4 regions of the Planococcus sp. FY231025 genome follow, and region 3 is predicted to be linked to each of the others. Evidence: riboswitches for the same ligand, from Rfam matches in the RefSeq annotation. Region 3 holds a riboswitch; each other region holds the start of a gene.
What was found. Region 3 has a riboswitch for S-adenosylmethionine ahead of ACTL32_RS13280 (methionine ABC transporter ATP-binding protein). Riboswitches for the same ligand answer to the same signal wherever they lie in the genome.
Positions count from the first base shown of each region.

Region 1: it holds a riboswitch for S-adenosylmethionine, as region 3 does, so the genes downstream of both, ACTL32_RS10500 (5-methyltetrahydropteroyltriglutamate--homocysteine S-methyltransferase) here and ACTL32_RS13280 (methionine ABC transporter ATP-binding protein) in region 3, are expected to answer to the same signal.
Region 2: it holds a riboswitch for S-adenosylmethionine, as region 3 does, so the genes downstream of both, mtnW (2,3-diketo-5-methylthiopentyl-1-phosphate enolase) here and ACTL32_RS13280 (methionine ABC transporter ATP-binding protein) in region 3, are expected to answer to the same signal.
Region 4: it holds a riboswitch for S-adenosylmethionine, as region 3 does, so the genes downstream of both, ACTL32_RS11165 (transporter substrate-binding domain-containing protein) here and ACTL32_RS13280 (methionine ABC transporter ATP-binding protein) in region 3, are expected to answer to the same signal.

Region 1 covers NZ_JBQJJG010000007.1:132,627-136,836, forward strand. The annotation lists gene ACTL32_RS10490 (OsmC family protein) at 1-129, shown strand, start outside; gene ACTL32_RS10495 (hypothetical protein) at 373-624, opposite strand; gene ACTL32_RS10500 (5-methyltetrahydropteroyltriglutamate--homocysteine S-methyltransferase) at 935-2,062, opposite strand; SAM riboswitch class I at 2,310-2,417, opposite strand; gene ade (adenine deaminase) at 2,677-4,210, opposite strand, start outside.
Region 2 covers NZ_JBQJJG010000004.1:142,694-146,903, reverse strand. The annotation lists gene mtnK (S-methyl-5-thioribose kinase) at 1-666, opposite strand, end outside; SAM riboswitch class I at 772-926, opposite strand; SAM riboswitch class I at 1,096-1,202, shown strand; gene mtnW (2,3-diketo-5-methylthiopentyl-1-phosphate enolase) at 1,550-2,764, shown strand; gene ACTL32_RS03995 (2-hydroxy-3-keto-5-methylthiopentenyl-1-phosphate phosphatase) at 2,770-3,435, shown strand; gene ACTL32_RS03990 (methylthioribulose 1-phosphate dehydratase) at 3,432-4,049, shown strand; gene ACTL32_RS03985 (1,2-dihydroxy-3-keto-5-methylthiopentene dioxygenase) at 4,066-4,210, shown strand, end outside.
Region 3 covers NZ_JBQJJG010000008.1:312,052-316,261, reverse strand. The annotation lists gene ACTL32_RS13290 (MetQ/NlpA family ABC transporter substrate-binding protein) at 1-718, opposite strand, end outside; gene ACTL32_RS13285 (methionine ABC transporter permease) at 738-1,409, opposite strand; gene ACTL32_RS13280 (methionine ABC transporter ATP-binding protein) at 1,399-2,412, opposite strand; SAM riboswitch class I at 2,485-2,593, opposite strand; gene ACTL32_RS13275 (hypothetical protein) at 2,681-3,715, opposite strand.
Region 4 covers NZ_JBQJJG010000007.1:274,892-279,101, forward strand. The annotation lists gene ACTL32_RS11155 (amino acid ABC transporter ATP-binding protein) at 1-322, opposite strand, end outside; gene ACTL32_RS11160 (amino acid ABC transporter permease) at 338-1,021, opposite strand; gene ACTL32_RS11165 (transporter substrate-binding domain-containing protein) at 1,081-1,926, opposite strand; SAM riboswitch class I at 2,061-2,165, opposite strand; gene ACTL32_RS11170 (oxidoreductase) at 2,850-3,782, opposite strand; gene ACTL32_RS11175 (hypothetical protein) at 4,047-4,210, opposite strand, start outside.

The DNA.
Region 1 (4,210 bases), on a different contig from region 3:
GCAGATAAAGTTGTCAGGGCGATTAAACTGTCCAGGGATACTTATTGTTCGGTCACGCATTCCTTGAATTCCACATTGACCTACCATTATGTGTTGAATGATGCGCCGGTCGAAACAGTGGAACCGTGAAAAGCGCCTGAATCTGACACCAACCTAGTTATATGAAATTATTGCATGAAGAATCAGCCGAACCCAGAGATGGAAGGGATTCTTCATGCATTTTTAAGTCTTTGCAAGAAGGCTCTTAAATGTGCCGCACACGGAGAGTATTTGGCAGGTTTCCTCACCGCTGAAGTTTCAAAAATACTTGGGAACAGAAATGGAATCTGTCCAAATCGGTTGTCTTTGAAGCTTGATTGGAGCGCTCTTTTATTACTCTCTACTCCTTAATTCTTCTTGCAGATAATCTACAAAATCCAGCCAAGCCGCTTCCTCTGTAATCAGGCCAGAATTTCTGCACTCATATATTTCACGGACATATTTTCTTAGATCAAAATCTTCGATATGGTTGATATTCTCTTTGATTGTTTCAATTACAAGTATAGATGCATCTGAACTTTTGCCCAGTGCATATCTAAAAGCGAAAAACATAATATCATTAATTACTGTTAGTTTCTGTTGCATTTTTCTTCCTCCTTAGGCTTATTTTCGTTTCTTAACTGTAGCTTCCGCAACACTGGCTGTTTTTTTCATAGCGTTGTCCCTTTTTAATTAGGTTCTGATTTCTGTTTACCCGAAAGCATATGGATTTAAATCAATTCCGTTTCAGGCGTTAATCAACTATTAATCAAAAGAAATAGATATTCTTTTCTAACAAGCTGCTTAAAAGATATGTCATGAAAAAGCGGTTTTTGCAGTACATAAATAACCAGTAAGGGCAGCGGCCATTGCTAGCGTCGTTCCCTTACTGGTTTTTGATATGCCTTTTTTCAATTTATCTGCCGAAAATCTCTTCCGATACCTCAACAATATAGCGCAATTTATCCCATTGCTGCTGTTCTGTGAGTTTATTGCCATGGTGTGTTGACGCAAAACCGCATTGTGGGCTGATGCAGAGCTGTTCGATTGGCACATATTGAGCAGCTTCTGCAACGCGCGCTTTGATGGATTCTTTGTCTTCAAGCTCACCGTTCTTTGAAGTGAAGACGCCGAGCACAACTTTTGGACCACCAGCTGGAATGTGTTTGAGCGGCTGGAAGCTGCCGGAACGTTCGTCGTCGTATTCCAGGAAGAAGCCATCGACTTTTTCTTTGGCGAAAAGCGTCGGGGCGATCAGCGCGTAACTGCCTTCAAATGCCCAATCGGACTGGTAATTTCCGCGGCACAAGTGGGTCGTTACCGCAAGATCTTCCGGCTTGTCTTCAAGAACGGCGTTTGTGACACGCAGTGCCAGGTCAATCAAGTATTTGCGGTCATACTGCCCGTCGTTGAACGGGATATCGGGTGATGAGAGGCCGGCAATATAGACATCGTCGATTTGGATATAGCGCGCTCCTGCATCGTAGAAGGTTTTGAAGGCATCGCGGTAAGCCTGGATGACGTCTTTTGCATAATCTTCAAGATCCGGATAAATGCTTTCGTCGCGGATGCCCTGATTGAAAAATTGGTTCGGGCTCGGAATCGTCAGCTTCGGAATGGCGCGGCCGCCGACAATTTCCTTGAATTCGATGAAATCCTGGACGAAGGGATGGTTTTTGTCAAAAGAGATTTTGCCGATATTGCGGACGTCATAGGCTTCCGTCTCGACGTTTTTGAATTGATAGCCTTTTTCCGGAGCGTATCCTTCAAAGCCGTTGATATGGGCCATGAAATCGGTATGCCAGAAAGTCCGGCGGAATTCACCGTCCGTGACGGCTTTCAGGCCGACTTCGATTTGCTTGTCGACAATGCGTTTGATTTCGGTTGTTTCCACTTCGCGCAGCTGCTCCGCCGTGATAATGCCTTCTTTGAAATCCTTTCTTGCCTGGTGGATGCTTTCCGGACGGAGCAAGCTTCCTACGTGATCTGCTTTAAAGGGTGCTTTTGCCACTGCTTTAGCTGTCTGGATGGTTGAGTTTGTCATGTGAAATTCCTGCTTTCTGTTTTTAGTTTTTGTCGAACAAGCTTTCATTTTCCAGGTTGCGGTACCGATCTTGCTTTTGAACGTGGCTCACTTAAGTGCCTGCTCTAAATCTTCCGTTTATAACTGGGTTACCCAACTGCATTAACTGGGTTTTCAGGCATTGCTTCAGCACGATCCTCATCCTTTCAAATAAAAAATGGAGCTTTCTTCAAAAAAGAAGAAAGCTCCATTGTATGGAAATGCATTCTTCTTATCTTCTAGGCTAGGGCGCCTACTGGAATTAGCACCGTTTCCTTTAGCAGGACGGTTGCTGAGACATCACAGGGCCAAGTCCCTCCGTCTCTCTTGATAAGAATCAAATTATTAAATTGTATGTGATGAGATGTTTTTAACCTTAGAACAGTTTCCAAACAAAAGCAAGGCAAAAGTGGGAATTGCGTGATAAATTTCAGCTGCGATAAAAAAGCCTTCCAGCATCAGGGGCGTTTTCTGATTGAAATAGGCCATAAACAATACATTCTAAAAGATTCCTGCCATACATTTAATTTAATCTTAAATTAGTCTTGGCAAGACTTGCCGTCGTATAGAAAAACACCGGCGGATCACCGTTTCTTTTATTCCGCTTCAACGGCGACTTCGATATGCCGGAAGCTCGCCACATCGAACAGCCCGCAATCGGTCAATTTCAGATGGGGGATGACCGGCAAAGATAAAAACGAAAGGGTCAAAAAGGCATTGAACTGAGTCGGCGCACCGATCTGCAGGAGGCTCTCATCGAGTGCCTTGAGCTGGTCGTAAACAGCAGCGAACGGCTCTTCGGACATCAATCCCGCAATGGCAAGAGGGAGGCTGGCCAGCACTTTGTCCCCTTGGACAACCACCAGTCCGCCTTGCAGTTCGTGAACGGCCTCGACGGCTGCTTTGATGTCTCGGTCGTTCGTCCCGACCGCAATAATGTTGTGCGAGTCATGCGCCACGGTTGTCGCAATGGCCCCGTTTTGGAGGCCGAGCCCTTTGACGATGCCGAGGCCGATGTTGCCGGTCGCCCGGTGGCGCTCAACGACGGCGATCTTCAATAAATCCTGGGAGGGATCCGATGTGAAGGAGCCGTCGGCGACAGGCACTTCTCCGATCAGGTGATCCGTGATGAGGTTGTTCGGATTGATGCCAATGATATGGGCGGTGGAGCTTTGCCCCATCGGTATACGGAAACTGTCTCCGGACAGCTCGGCAATGTGCACGGTATCCTGAACCGATTCCGTCGCACTCTTCTCTGAAACCGGTCCTACATAACGCCCGTTCTGCGCCACAAGCACGCCCGCTCGATAAACTTCCGCAATATCCAACTCCTCCAAGTTATCGAGAAGCAGGAAATCCGCATCATATCCCGGCGCGATGGCCCCTTTTTGGCGCAGCCCGAAGCACTGCGCCGCATTGAAGCTGGCCATGGAAATGGCGGTGATCGGCTGGATGCCCTGTTTGATAGCAGTCCGGACATTGTAATCGACGCTGCCTTCTTCAATCAGGTCGTCCAGGTGCTTGTCGTCCGTACAGAACAGGCAGCGCTGGGCATTTTGTTCTGTCACCCCTTCGAGCAGGGCATGGAGGTTTTTCGCAACCGATCCCTCGCGCAGCATGACGTAGAGCCCGCGCTCCAGTCGCGCAACCATCTCTTCTTTTGATACGCATTCATGATCGGTCATGATGCCGGCGGTGCCATAGACATTGATGTCATTTTCCGTAAGCCCGGCTGCATGCCCGTCAATCTGTTGGTTCAGCAAGAGCTTATCGAGCATCGCGTCATCTCCGCGCAGAACGGCCGGGAAATCCATCACTTCAGCAAGTCCAAGCACCCGGTCGCGGTAAAGGAAAGGCGCCAGGTCTTCAGCGGACAGCTCGGCTCCGGCATTCTCAAATGGCGTGGCCGGTACACAGGAAGGCAGCATCAGTTTGATGTCGAGCAGAGCCGGTTCTGAATCCGTCAGCATGAATTCCAGTCCATCCGTCCCGCTGACATTGGCGATTTCATGAGGATCAGTGATGACAGTCGTGACGCCGTGCGGCAGGACGACCTGTGAAAACTGCTGCGGCGTCACCATGGACGACTCGATGTGGACATGGGCATCGATCAACCCTGGCGCAATGAAT
Region 2 (4,210 bases), on a different contig from region 3:
CAAAAAGCTGTACTTCAATTTGGCGGCCTCCAGCTGAAGCGGCGCGTTGTTCCAGATCGCCTCCACTGCCGGGCGCAGCTGAGGCTCAAAATCGTTCGTCTCGTGGTCGAAGAACGGATCGGTGAAAATCAGGTCTTCCGTGATTTTGCAGAGCTCCGGATTTGAAAATTCTGCGGCAAGCCGCTTTTTCTCAAACGGATGGAGCGCAAAATCCGATGTGTGGAATAGCGTGCGCGCCAGGTATTCTCCGATATCCGAAGAAAGCTTCGGATAGCTTTCCCCTGCAATGAGGCCTTCGCGTGCAATCTTCAGATGCGACAGGTCCTCCATGACCGTCACCGCCAAATCCGTATCGGTGGCATACACTTCCGGCACAAGGCCCGGTGCAAATTCGCCGTGCTTCAGGAGCGCTGCGGCTTCGGTTTCTGCACGCTTCAATGTCAGCGGCCAGCTTTCGCCGACGACTTTCGCATACGGCAGCGCCTGCTTGATGATGACGCCTTTGCCGCTGGCCGAATCGGTGATCCGGAAAACGTAATTCAAATTGCCGTCGCCGATTTCACGGCACGAAAGTTCTGCCCCTTCCGGGAACGGATAAACGCTTTTCGCCAGGGCGATTGCGGTTTCTTCGGTTAATGCTGCATATTGGTTTGTTGCTATTGTCATAGGTCATCTACCTTTCAGCTGTTGTGGTTGGGTTTGAGAAGCTGTTTTTGGGCAATAAAAAAGCCCCTTTCCAAAGAAAGAGGCGTAGAATAAGAGATTCCGCACCTCTTATCTTTCAGAAACCGCGGTTTCTGATGGAATTAGCACCGTGCCTTGCGGGATGTTCATCCCGGCGCAAAAGCGCCCCTTCTCACGAAGGAATTACGGTCGGTTGCTGGGCGTCATAGGGCCAATATCCCTCTGCCTGCTCTTGATAAGAGTGTTTGTTGTTAATACTGTATGCTGTTTGAAATGAATCCTATCATGGTTCAGAATTGAGTGTCAATAATTTTTTTTGCAAAAAAAATTTTCGCGGGTAACGATTGACAGATGGTTTTCGGCATGGAATAATCAAAATTAATTTACTCTTTCAAAAACCAATTGAATACTTTCTTATTCAGAGCAGGTGGAGGGACAAGCCCTATGATACCCGGCAACCGGTCCAGTGGACACGGTGCTAATTCTTGCAGCGCGATTTCGCGGCTGAGAAATAAGAAGTCGTTAACGCCCTTAACCTCTTCTTGTTTGAAGAGGTTTTTTTATGCCGATTTCACCTTTTTATATTTTGTTGAATTAATTATTATATCTGCCGATATTCCGCAAAACAGCTTCGTAAGACCGCTTGCTCCTTCGCGCTATGCGCTTCGTCGCAAAGACAGGGCACATTGCGCCCTGCCTTTGCCGCGGGCTCGCGCCGAGCTAACTCGAGCTTTACGCCCGAGTGGATCTCGACACTTCGCTGGTCCCGCAGGCGTCTCCGCTGTTTTGCTTCATATCTAAAAAGTGTTAAAAAAGCAGTGCAAATTAAAAACCTAAACTTGATTTTAAATGGAGTGTGCATATAGTGAGCATTTTGACAGCAACGTACCAGCTTTATGGCAAACCCGGTTCATTTGAAAAAAAGGCGGAAGGCATCGCCCTCGGCCTGACGATCGGATCGTGGACGGACCTGCCTTTGCTGGAGCAGGAACAATTAAAGCACCATAAAGGGCAAGTCGTATCAGTGCAGGAATTCGGGGATGCCCCGCATCCGCTAAAACCCGACGCCATAAAAGCCGAAGTGAAGATTGCTTATCCGAGCGCCAACTTCTCAGCGGACCTGCCGGCGATCCTGACGACAGTATTCGGCAAATTGTCGCTCGACGGCGAAGTGAAGCTTCTGGACCTCGAATTCAGCGAAGAGCTGCTCGCCCATTTCCCGGGCCCGCGCTTCGGCATCGAAGGCATCCGCAGCAAGCTGGGCGTCACGGACCGGCCGCTCGTCATGAGCATATTCAAAGGTGTCATCGGCCGCGACCTGGATTTCATGGCCGCACAGCTCCGCGAACAGGCGCTTGGTGGCGTAGATTTGGTGAAAGACGACGAGATCCTCTTCGACAATCCGCTGACGCCGTTCGACCAGCGGATCACCACCGGCAAGAGCGTACTCGAAGCCGTCTTTGAAGAAACCGGCCACCGCACGCTTTACGCGGTAAACTTATCGGGCCGCACTTCCGGCTTGCGTGACAAAGCGAAAAAAGCGCGCGAACTCGGCGCGGACGCCCTTTTGTTCAATGTCCATGCGTACGGGCTTGATGTGCTCCAGGAACTGGCGGAGGATACGGAAATCGGCTTGCCGCTCATGGCGCATCCGGCATTCAGCGGCGCTTTTACCTCTTCCCCGTTCTACGGGCTGTCGACGGCGCTTGCACTCGGGAAGCTGACGCGCATCGCCGGCGCCGACTTCTCGCTGTTCCCTTCCCCTTACGGAAGTGTTGCACTTGAAAAAGCGCAGGCGCTTGCACTCGGCAATGCCTTGGTGGAGGAAAGCCCGCTGAAACGCAGCTTCCCGGTTCCATCAGCCGGCATCCATCCCGGCCTCGTGCCGCTATTGATCAATGATTTCGGCATCGACAGCATCATCAATGCCGGAGGCGGCGTGCATGGCCATCCGTACGGCGCAGCTGGCGGCGGCAAGGCATTCCGCCAAGCGGTCGACGCCGTACTCGGCGGAAAAACGCTGGCTGAAGCTTCTGAACAGCATCAAGAATTAAAAACAGCACTGGACATATGGGGGTAACGGCAATGGACAAACCGGTCATCTTTTGCGATTTTGATGGCACGATCACCAACAACGACAACATCATCGCCATCATGAAACATTTCAATCCGCCGGGATGGAGCCCGATCAAGGACGACATCCTGGCGCAGAATATATCAATCCGCGAAGGCGTGGCGAAAATGTTTTCGCTTCTGCCTTCGGACAAGAAAGACGAAGTCGTCGACTATGTGCTCGAACAGGCGGAAATCCGCGAAGGCTTCGCTGAATTTGTGGGCTATGCCAAGGAACAGGACATTCCGCTCTACATCGTCAGCGGCGGCATCGACTTTTTCGTCCATCCGCTGCTCGAACCGTTCGGCCCGTTTGCCGGCGTTTATTGCAACGAAGCGGATTTTTCCGGCGACACGATACGGATTTCTTTCCCGCATGGATGCGACAGTGAATGCACGAGCCAGGGCTGCGGATGCTGCAAGCCATCGATCATCCGGAACCTGTTGGAAAGCGGCGCAGACAGCATCGTCATCGGTGATTCCATCACCGACCTCGAAGCGGCGAAAAGGGCGGATCTCGTCATTGCACGCGACTTCCTTATCGAGAAATGCGAAGAGCTGGGGCTTCCGTATGAACCGTTCGAGAACTTCCACGACGTCATGTCGATCATCGATGCACGGCTGGGGGTGAAATCATGACTGCCCTTCAGGCAAGATGGCAGGAACTTGCAGACATCAAAGACGAACTTGCGTTGCGCGACTGGTTCATGGGGACGAGCGGCAACCTGGCAATCAAGGTCCAGGACGCACCGCTCGAATTCCTGGTGACCGCAAGCGGCAAAGACAAACGCAAACGCACTTCGGAAGATTTCCTGCTGGTGGATGCCTCCGGCAAAGCGGTGGACGACACACCTTTGAAGCCGTCGGCTGAAACGCTGCTGCACTGCGAGGTCTATTCCAAGACGAACGCCGGCTGCAGCCTGCACATCCATACCGTCGCCAATAACGTCATTTCAGAAATCTACGGCGACCAGGGCAAAATCGATTTCCAAGGCCTCGAGCTCATCAAGGCATTCGGCCTGTGGGATGAAGATGCGGTCCTGACAATCCCGATTATCCCGAACCATGCGCACATCCCTGACCTTGCGGAAGAGTTCCAAAAGCATATCCAAGCCGACAGCGGCGCGGTGCTGATTCGCAACCACGGCATCACCGTCTGGGGCAAGGACGGCTTTGAAGCGAAGAAACTGCTTGAAGCCAGCGAGTTTTTATTCCAGTACCAAATGGCGTTATACCAAATCCATTCACAATAAGAGAGGAAGATCCATTATGGCAATCATCAAAATCCAAGGCACGAACGAAACAATCGAAGCGCAAAACGAAGTAGCAGCATTTCTTGAGCAGCAGGAAGTCGTCTATGAGCACTGGGACATCAACAAATTGCCGGAGCACCTCCGGGAGAAATTTGACTTGA
Region 3 (4,210 bases):
CGAGCTCGGTGTCTTTGTTTTCGGTTTTCACTGCCACCAGGTTACGGTAGCGGTCAGGCATGTCTTCAAGCACAAGTGCATCCAGCAGGTCCATATCAGCGGCAAGTGCAAAGTTGCCCGGAACCGCTGACAAATCGGAGCTTTCCACTGCCCGCGGCAAGCCGCCCGCTTCGATTGGCTGGAACTCCAGGTTTTTCGTATTCGTCTGGATGTCCTTCTCGGATACGGTCAATTCTTCTGCTGCCGGATCCAATGTGATCAAGCCGTTGTCCTGCAAGACCAGGAACGTACGGGCTGCATTCACCGGATCGTTCGGGATCGCAATGGTCGCCCCGTCCTTGATTTCTTCAAGCGAACCGAATACATTCGAGTAGATGCCCATCGGAGCAGTAGGCACCGTAATCAGCCCCGCCAAGTCCATGCCGTTTTCCTTTGAGAAGTTTTCAAGGTAAACGGAATGCTGGAACAAGTTGGCATCGAGGTCGCCGTTATCCAACGCATTGTTCGGCTGGATGTAATCGCTGAATTCTACGATTTCCACTTCATAGCCTTTTTCTTCAAGCGCCGGTTTGAACGCCTCGTTCAGCATGTCGCTGTATGGGCCGGCGGTGCCGCCCAGTTTGATGGATTTGGAGTCGGCGCTGGATTCTTCCCCGCTGCAAGCAGCAAGCAGTGTGAGCAGTACGAATAGTGCAGCTAGTAAGGCAATCTTTTTCATATGAGTTTCTCTCCCTTTTCTATCGTTTGTCTATTGCTTTTGACGTCCAATCTCCAAGCTGCTGAAGGATTTGGACGAGAACAATCAAAATGACGACCGTGACGATCATGATCGTGTTGTCGTAGCGGTAATAGCCGAAGCGGATCGCCAAATCACCGATGCCGCCTCCACCGACGACGCCTGCCATGGCAGAATAAGCGACCAGCGAGATGATCGTAATAGTGACGCCCTGGACAAGGCCTGTCTTCGCTTCCGGCAGCAGCACATCCTTGATGATCATCCACGGAGTGGCGCCGACCGCGACAGCCGCTTCGATGACGCCTTTATCGATTTCCCGCAAGGAGGTCTCGACGATGCGGGCAAAAAACGGAATTGCGGCAACCGACAGCGAGACGCTGGCTGCAGCAGGGCCGATTGTGGAGTCCACCAGCAGTTTCGTCAGCGGAATCAGCGCGACCAGCAGAATAATGAATGGGATGGAGCGCACCATATTGACAACAAAGCCCAAGACCGATTTAACGAACCGGTTCTCCAGAAACAGGCCTCGGTCGGTAACGAAAAGAATGATGCCGAGCGGCAAACCGATGACGATGGCGATTGCCAAGGAGACGCCGATCATATACAAAGTTTCGCCGAATGCTTTTGAAATGTCCGGCCATAATTCCATCATATGCTGAAAATCAAAGCCCATTTTCAATCACCTCCACAGTAGCGCCCCGGCCTTCCATATAAGTGATGGCCCGGCTGATATTTTCCGGTCTGCCCTGGATTTCCATCAGGAACAGGCCAAGCGGTTTTTCCTGGATATATTCGATGGATCCATGAAGAAAATTCCCTTTGACATCGAAATGCTGAACCGTGTCGGTAATGACGCCTTCCCCGGCGACTGCGCCTTTGAACTGCACTTTGATGACGCTCCCGGTGCAGGCCGCCAGTATCGGAGCCGGCACATCAAAAGACACGACCGATGAAATGAATTCCTTCGTCAATGCCGTTTTTGGCGAGGAGAACAGGTCGTAAACTTCGCCTTCTTCGATCACCCTGCCGCCTTGCATCACAGCCATCCGGTCACAGATTTCTTTGACAACATTCATCTCGTGCGTGATCAGGACGATCGTAATGTTCAATTCCCGGTTGATCTTCTTCAACAGCCGCAGGATGGACAGTGTCGTATTCGGATCAAGCGCAGATGTCGCTTCATCACACAGCAGGACAGAAGGATTATTGGCAAGCGCCCTGGCAATGCCGACGCGCTGCTTTTGCCCGCCGCTCAACTGCGAGGGGTATACATCCTTCTTATCGGACAGGCCCACCATCTCAAGCAGCTCATCGACTCGTTTGGCCGCTTGTGCCTTCGGAAGTTTCGCCGCCTTCAAGGCAAAAGCGATGTTTTCACTGACCGTCTTCTGGCTGATCAAATAAAAATGCTGGAAGATCATGCCGATTTTCAGCCGCGCCTGCCGCAGCCCTTCGCCTTTCAATTGAGTGAGATCCACCCCGGCGATTTTGATTTCGCCGCTGGTCGGGCGTTCCAGCAGGTTCATGCAGCGGAGCAAGGAGCTCTTCCCCGCTCCCGAGTAGCCGACAATGCCGAATACTTCGCCTTCACCCACTGTCAAGGAGACATTGTCCACGCCGGTGACGGTGCCTTTTTTCGTCTGGTACTCTTTTGAAAGATTCGTGATGCTGATCATGGCGGTGCCCCCTCTTTTTTATGCCAATAAAAAATGCCTCTTCCATTAAGAAAGAGGCACCGAATTGGATTAGGCTTATCTCTCAGAATAGATTCATTCTGCAGGAATTAGCACCTTCCCAGATCGCTCTGGAGGTTGCTGGACGTCATAGGGCCTGTCCCTCGGTCTCTCTTGATAATGTTCCATATGTAATTGTTTTTAGCATGTACCCAATAGTAAAGAACATTCAGCCGGTTGTCAAAGCTTTTTTAAGATTTTTATTTTTTAGTTAACCGAAATTCAATTCCTCGTCCACTCTGCCGATGACCATATACGCCGAAGACCCGTTGAAATAATAGGCCGGCTGATTCCCGCTATCGGCCCGGCAAATCGCTGATGGGATTTCAATTTCCCGCAGCGCCTGCATCAGTCCTTCTACGGCATTGGTGAATGTCGGACCCGTCACGCCTGTCATAACATGCGTATCCAAAAAATACGATTTGGCATCAAGCGGCTTCATTGGTTTTTCCGCACAACTATTCAGCAATAAATGCTTGAGCAGGAACGCATGGGCAGCTGGCAATTTTTCGCGGATGCCATTATAGATCAATTCTGGGCCTTCCGTGTTGAAAAAAAGGGTGATGGTATCTTTCGGATCCTTTTCAATCGCCTTCAAAACTTGTGCATGGGCGCAATGAATATGTTCATCCGCCGAAAGGATGCGGTAGGCGGAATTCCGGAGTTCATCCGTGCTGCGGCAGAGCTCTGCGAACATTTCCGTAAAGTCCCCGCTTTCGAGGGCCGCTGAAGAAACGGAACTCGCCGCAAATGCCCGGCTGCCGATATGCAACGAGCTGCTCGACATATACAGCAATGCACGCTTTACCTGATCGGCATTCAGTTGATAAGCATTCTCCGGATAACGGGATTGGTTGTCCAGTGCCTGTTGCAGCTGGCAAAGAGCTTCGACGTGCATATGCTGCTGGTGAAATAGCCCAGCCAGGCGGTATGCAGCGAGCGGATTCACCGGGTCGTAATGCAGCACTTTTTTCAAAGCTTGTTCTGCCGCATAGCGCTGATTGGCATCGCTGGATGCCGCCTGGCCGCAATAGCACAGCAGGAAATTGATCAATTTCTGTTGGATGTATGTATAGTAATGTTCATAATCTGCATCTTCCGCCGCCAACAGCTTAAGATGGGTGTGCATTGCATCATAAAGTTCAATCTTGGAATAATCCAAATTCCCTTGGTTATTTTCAGCTTGAAAGTGAATCTCCTGCTCCAATTCTTCCAGTTCATCCAAACTTATGTCATGATATCGCATGTTCTTCCCCCTAAATAAAAAAAGACCGTTGTATAACTCTGTAAAATGTTATGGTGGGATAATATGATTGCGGTACAAATACTATTATTAAGATATATTTTACATTTCTAACAAAGTTATATCATTTTCATGATACCAATCCTTAATTCGATACACAATATGCGTTTTATTAATTTTTTGTAAAAGGGATGTTTTTTTGAATTTCAGTTCCTTGTAGACTTTCATTAAATTGTCTAAGGACCGTTCTTTTGGCAAAACAAGGCATCCGAGCTTATTCAAATAAAATCTATAAAACCGGCAGAGGTTTGGACACAATGCCATAAACTGCCGGTTTCTATGCTTTGGGACATTTAAATATGCAATTTGATTTAAAGAATATATATAACCGTTAGTCTGCAACAATGAAAAAATCATTTCATCCGACTTCCGCTTCTCCTTGCCGTACATTTTGTGAAATTAAAATTGAAAAACAAAATGTTCTGATGAACTGGTTTG
Region 4 (4,210 bases), on a different contig from region 3:
GCGGCGCTTCGATGATGTTCTCGATGACCGTTTTATGCGGGAACAGGTGGAAATGCTGGAAGACCATGCCGGAATACTGCCGTATGTCGGTTTTCTGTTTTTTGCTTGGGGCTTTCCCGGTGAACGCCACATGCACCTGGTTGATTTGCAACGAACCCGCAGAAGGGGTTTCGAGTAGATTCAAGCACCGCAACAGCGTCGTTTTCCCGGAACCGGAAGGACCGATGATGCTGACGACTTCGCCTCTTTGGATCTGGAGCGAAATCGATTTCAGCACTTCGTTGTCTTTGAACTTCTTGCTCAAGTTTTCCACTTTGATCATGCGTTTTCCCTCCAATCAGGTTGTGACATAGCGGTTGGCTTTTTTCTCCAGATAGTCCTGCAGCAGGGTGACGACTGTGCACAGCCCCCAATAGATCAGGGCCACCAGAATATACAGCGTCAAACTTTCATAGGTCTGCCCGACGATGACTTTGGCGCGGTAGAACAGTTCCGACACCGTGATGACCATCGCCAGCGACGTCCCTTTGATGATGTCCATGAAGACGCTCGACAGCGGCGGCAGCGCAATGCGCGTAGCCTGCGGAAGGATGATGCGGCGCAGCGTCTGCCAATAGCTCAAGCGCAAGGTTTCGGCCGCTTCCCATTGGCCTTTGGCGACCGACGAGATGGCGGAGCGGATGATTTCCGCCGTATAGGCGGAAAAATGGACGCTGATGCCAATGATGGCGGCGGTCAGCGGCTTCATCTCGATGCCGACCATCGGCAAGCCGAAATAGAGGATGAACAAAATCACCAGCAAGGGTGTGCCGCGCATGAACGAGATGAACAAGCGGGCGGCGAATGAAAGCAATTTGAATTTATTCATGCGGGCAAGGGCGACAAACAAGCCGAAGACCAATGCGAAAAACATGCTGATCAACGCGATCCATACGGTGTCCCGCGCTCCCATTAAAATATAGGGGAGGGAGTCCAGCGCAATTTCGATATTAAAAAGATATTCCCATTTAAAGTCGGCCATCTGAAGACTCCTTTACGTAATTATGTATGAACAGGGAACCCGGAGGCTCCCCGAAGGGTTTATTCCTTTTCCAGGGGCTGGGTGACATCGTCGCCGAGGAATTTGATGGACAAGTCTTTAAGCGTTCCGTCAGCGAGCAGTTCTTCCAGTGCAGCATCAATTTTTCCCTTCAGTTCCGGGCTGTCTTTCGGCAGGACGATCGCGCTGCTGCTGAATGAGAACTTCACGCCTTCCGCTAGTTTCAGGCCGGGCTTGTCGTACTGCTCGAGCGAGCGCTTCAGTACGAGGTAATCGTTCAGCGTCGCGTCCACGCGGCCGTTGACGATTTCCGGAAGGACTGTGTCAGAACCGGTATAGACGATTACTTCCGCGCCTTGTTCGCGTGCGTACTTCGCGTAATTGCTGGTCGCCGAACCGCCGACTTTCTTGCCTTTCAAATCTTCCACGGATTCAATGCCTGAGTTATCGCTTTCCCGGACAATCGCAGAGCCGTAAGAATGTTTGATTGGCACCGTGAAATCAAATTTTTCTTTGCGTTCATCGGTAACGGCAAAATCATTGGCCGCAATGTCGATCTGCCCATTCCGCAGGGCCGGCAAGAGGCCATCGAATTCCATTTCCTTGAACTCGACTTCGACGCCCAGTTTCTCACCCAATGCGCGGGCGACTTCCACGTCATAGCCTGTCAGTTCTTTTGTTGTTTCGTCATGGTATGTAATCGGGTAATAAAGTCCTTCGGTGCCGACAACGATTTTGCCAGCTTCTTCGATCCGCTCCCACGAATTTGGGGCTTTGTCTTCAGAAGCGACCGCCGAACTGCTGGACTCTTTGCTGCCGCAAGCCGCCAGCAAAAGACCGATTGCTGCAATTAATAAGACCAATAAAGTGCTGTGTTTAATTTTCATTTTTTTACCATCCTTTCATATCAGTTTACTTGGTTTTAGCTTTACAGAATTGCAGCTTCTCATGAGTTTCGGACAAACAAAAAACCTCTTCCATAAGAAGAGGTTGGCATTTGAAATACAAAAATGTCCTGCTCTTCTTATCTCTCAAGCTTCTGCTTGTTGGATTTGGCACAGTACTCGTTTCCGAGTCCGCTGCCGAGGTTTCGCAGGGCCAATCCCTCCACCTCTCATGATAAGAACGAATCACTATTCAGCTATAACGGTAAGATTACCACCGTTAAGATAGGGCGTCAACAGAATTTTCAAGCGAATTTTTTGGAAATATTTTAATTTCGAAATGAAAGCCCTTACAAATAATTGGAATAGTTCACCGATTGAAAGGCAAGCGCTGAAAGGGTTAAAGGTGCTTGGAAATGAATCGGAAAGTGTGGTGAGAAGTCAGGTCTAGGCATCCCCGGAAGAAGATGGAGGCGGCAGAAGACTGGCCGACTCTAAAGTTTAATCGATTTACTTGGAAGAAATCGACTGCAGAGAAGAGGCCTTCAAAATATTTGCTTTCAGACAATTTTAATTGCGTTCGTGGGCCGGTTATTTGCGTTCAACAAAATTCGACACTAAAATCGGAACCTAAGCCCCTTGGTTTCATGCTTTTCGCGCTGCGAAAAGCGCCAATTCTTTTGGCATCCGTCTTTTATGCTCGCTTAGAGAAATTTATGCTCGTTCGTGGACCGCTTATGCTCTTTCGCGAAGATGTTACGCTCGCTCAAAAAAATTTACGCTCGTTCATCGGCCATTTACGCTCGTTCAACAAAATTCGACAAAATTTAATGAAGAGCCGACTTTCTTGAAACGTCATCCAGTATTTTAATGAAACTATAAAAAAAGCAGGAGAAGAAAAGCCATGCTTTCTTCTCCTGCTTCTTTTATTTGTCGAAAGGGAACACGACGCCGGTCAGTTTTTCCGATACGGCCCACAGCTTTTCCGCCGCCGCCCGGTCAAGCGCTGAAGGGTGGGGCAGCTCGAGCGCAGGGAAGCCTTTGCGATTGCCTTTGCCGTCTGGCCCGATGTATTCACCGCCGGTCAAATGCGGCATGGTGGCCGCATAGACGGTAGCAAGTGCACCCATTTCAGGAGGCTGGAGGAAGCGGTTGGCATAATTTCTCAGCAGCTCAGGCGCGTCCCGCTTGCCGAGCTTGAAGATGTTCGTCGCAGAAACGCCGGGGTGGCAGGCGACGCTGATCATCTGGTAGCCATGCGCTTTCAGCCGCTTGTCGAGCTCCATCGCAAACAGCATATTGGCGAGCTTGCTTTGGTTGTAGAACTTCTTCGCCTTATAGCCTTGTGAGCCGTCCAGGTTGCCGAAATCGATAGCGCCGCGGTTATGGGCGAGGCTGCCGATGGTAACGATGCGCGATCCCGGGGTCCCCTCGAGCAATGGAAGAAGAAGGCCCGCCAGCGCGAAGTGGCCGAGGTGATTGCCGCCGAACTGCAGCTCGAATCCGTCTTTCGTTTTCGTATAAGGCGGCATCATGACGCCGGCATTGTTGATCAGCAAATCGAGCGAATCGAACCGGCTCCGGAAGTGTTCCGAGAAAAATCGGACACTTTCAAGGTCTGCGACGTCCAGATGCATCACTTCAACGAGCGAACTAGGATGAAGCCGGAGGATTCCGCTTCTCGCCGCTTCGCCTTTTTTCTGGCTGCGCACCGCCATGATGATCCGCACGCCCCGTCCTGCCAGCACTTTTGCCGCTTCCAGCCCGATGCCGCTATTGGCGCCTGTGATAATGGCCGTTTTTCCGGCCAGGTCTTGCTGTTCCACACGATCAACTCCCGATTCTGAAATTATCTGCATTGGATTCTGAAAGAATTATAACATGCAGCGGCAAAAACCAGGTTATGGAATAAAACCGGAGGGAAGAGGCGGCTTTTAATGTAGAAGAGCCATACGGTTTATTAATGAAAATCACAGAAATTCATTGTATTGTAAAGTCCGTTCGCTGGTTCCAAAGAAATCAGCAGCCCAGCAAAAAGAGAACCAAGCCCAATATACAAGCTCGATTCTCTTTAATTCTTCATCTAGCCGTCCACTTTCACCGTGGCACTCGATGCCGCAGAATCAGCTTTTATCTTTGCCCTTGCCTTTTCCTTTATCTTTGCCTTTTCCAGTATCCTTGTCTTTTCCGTTATCTTTGTCTTTGCCGTTGTCATCTTTCCAATCTTCGTCTTTGATCCATTTGCCATAGGTTTTCTTAACGTCGATGACTTCTTTGTCATAGTACG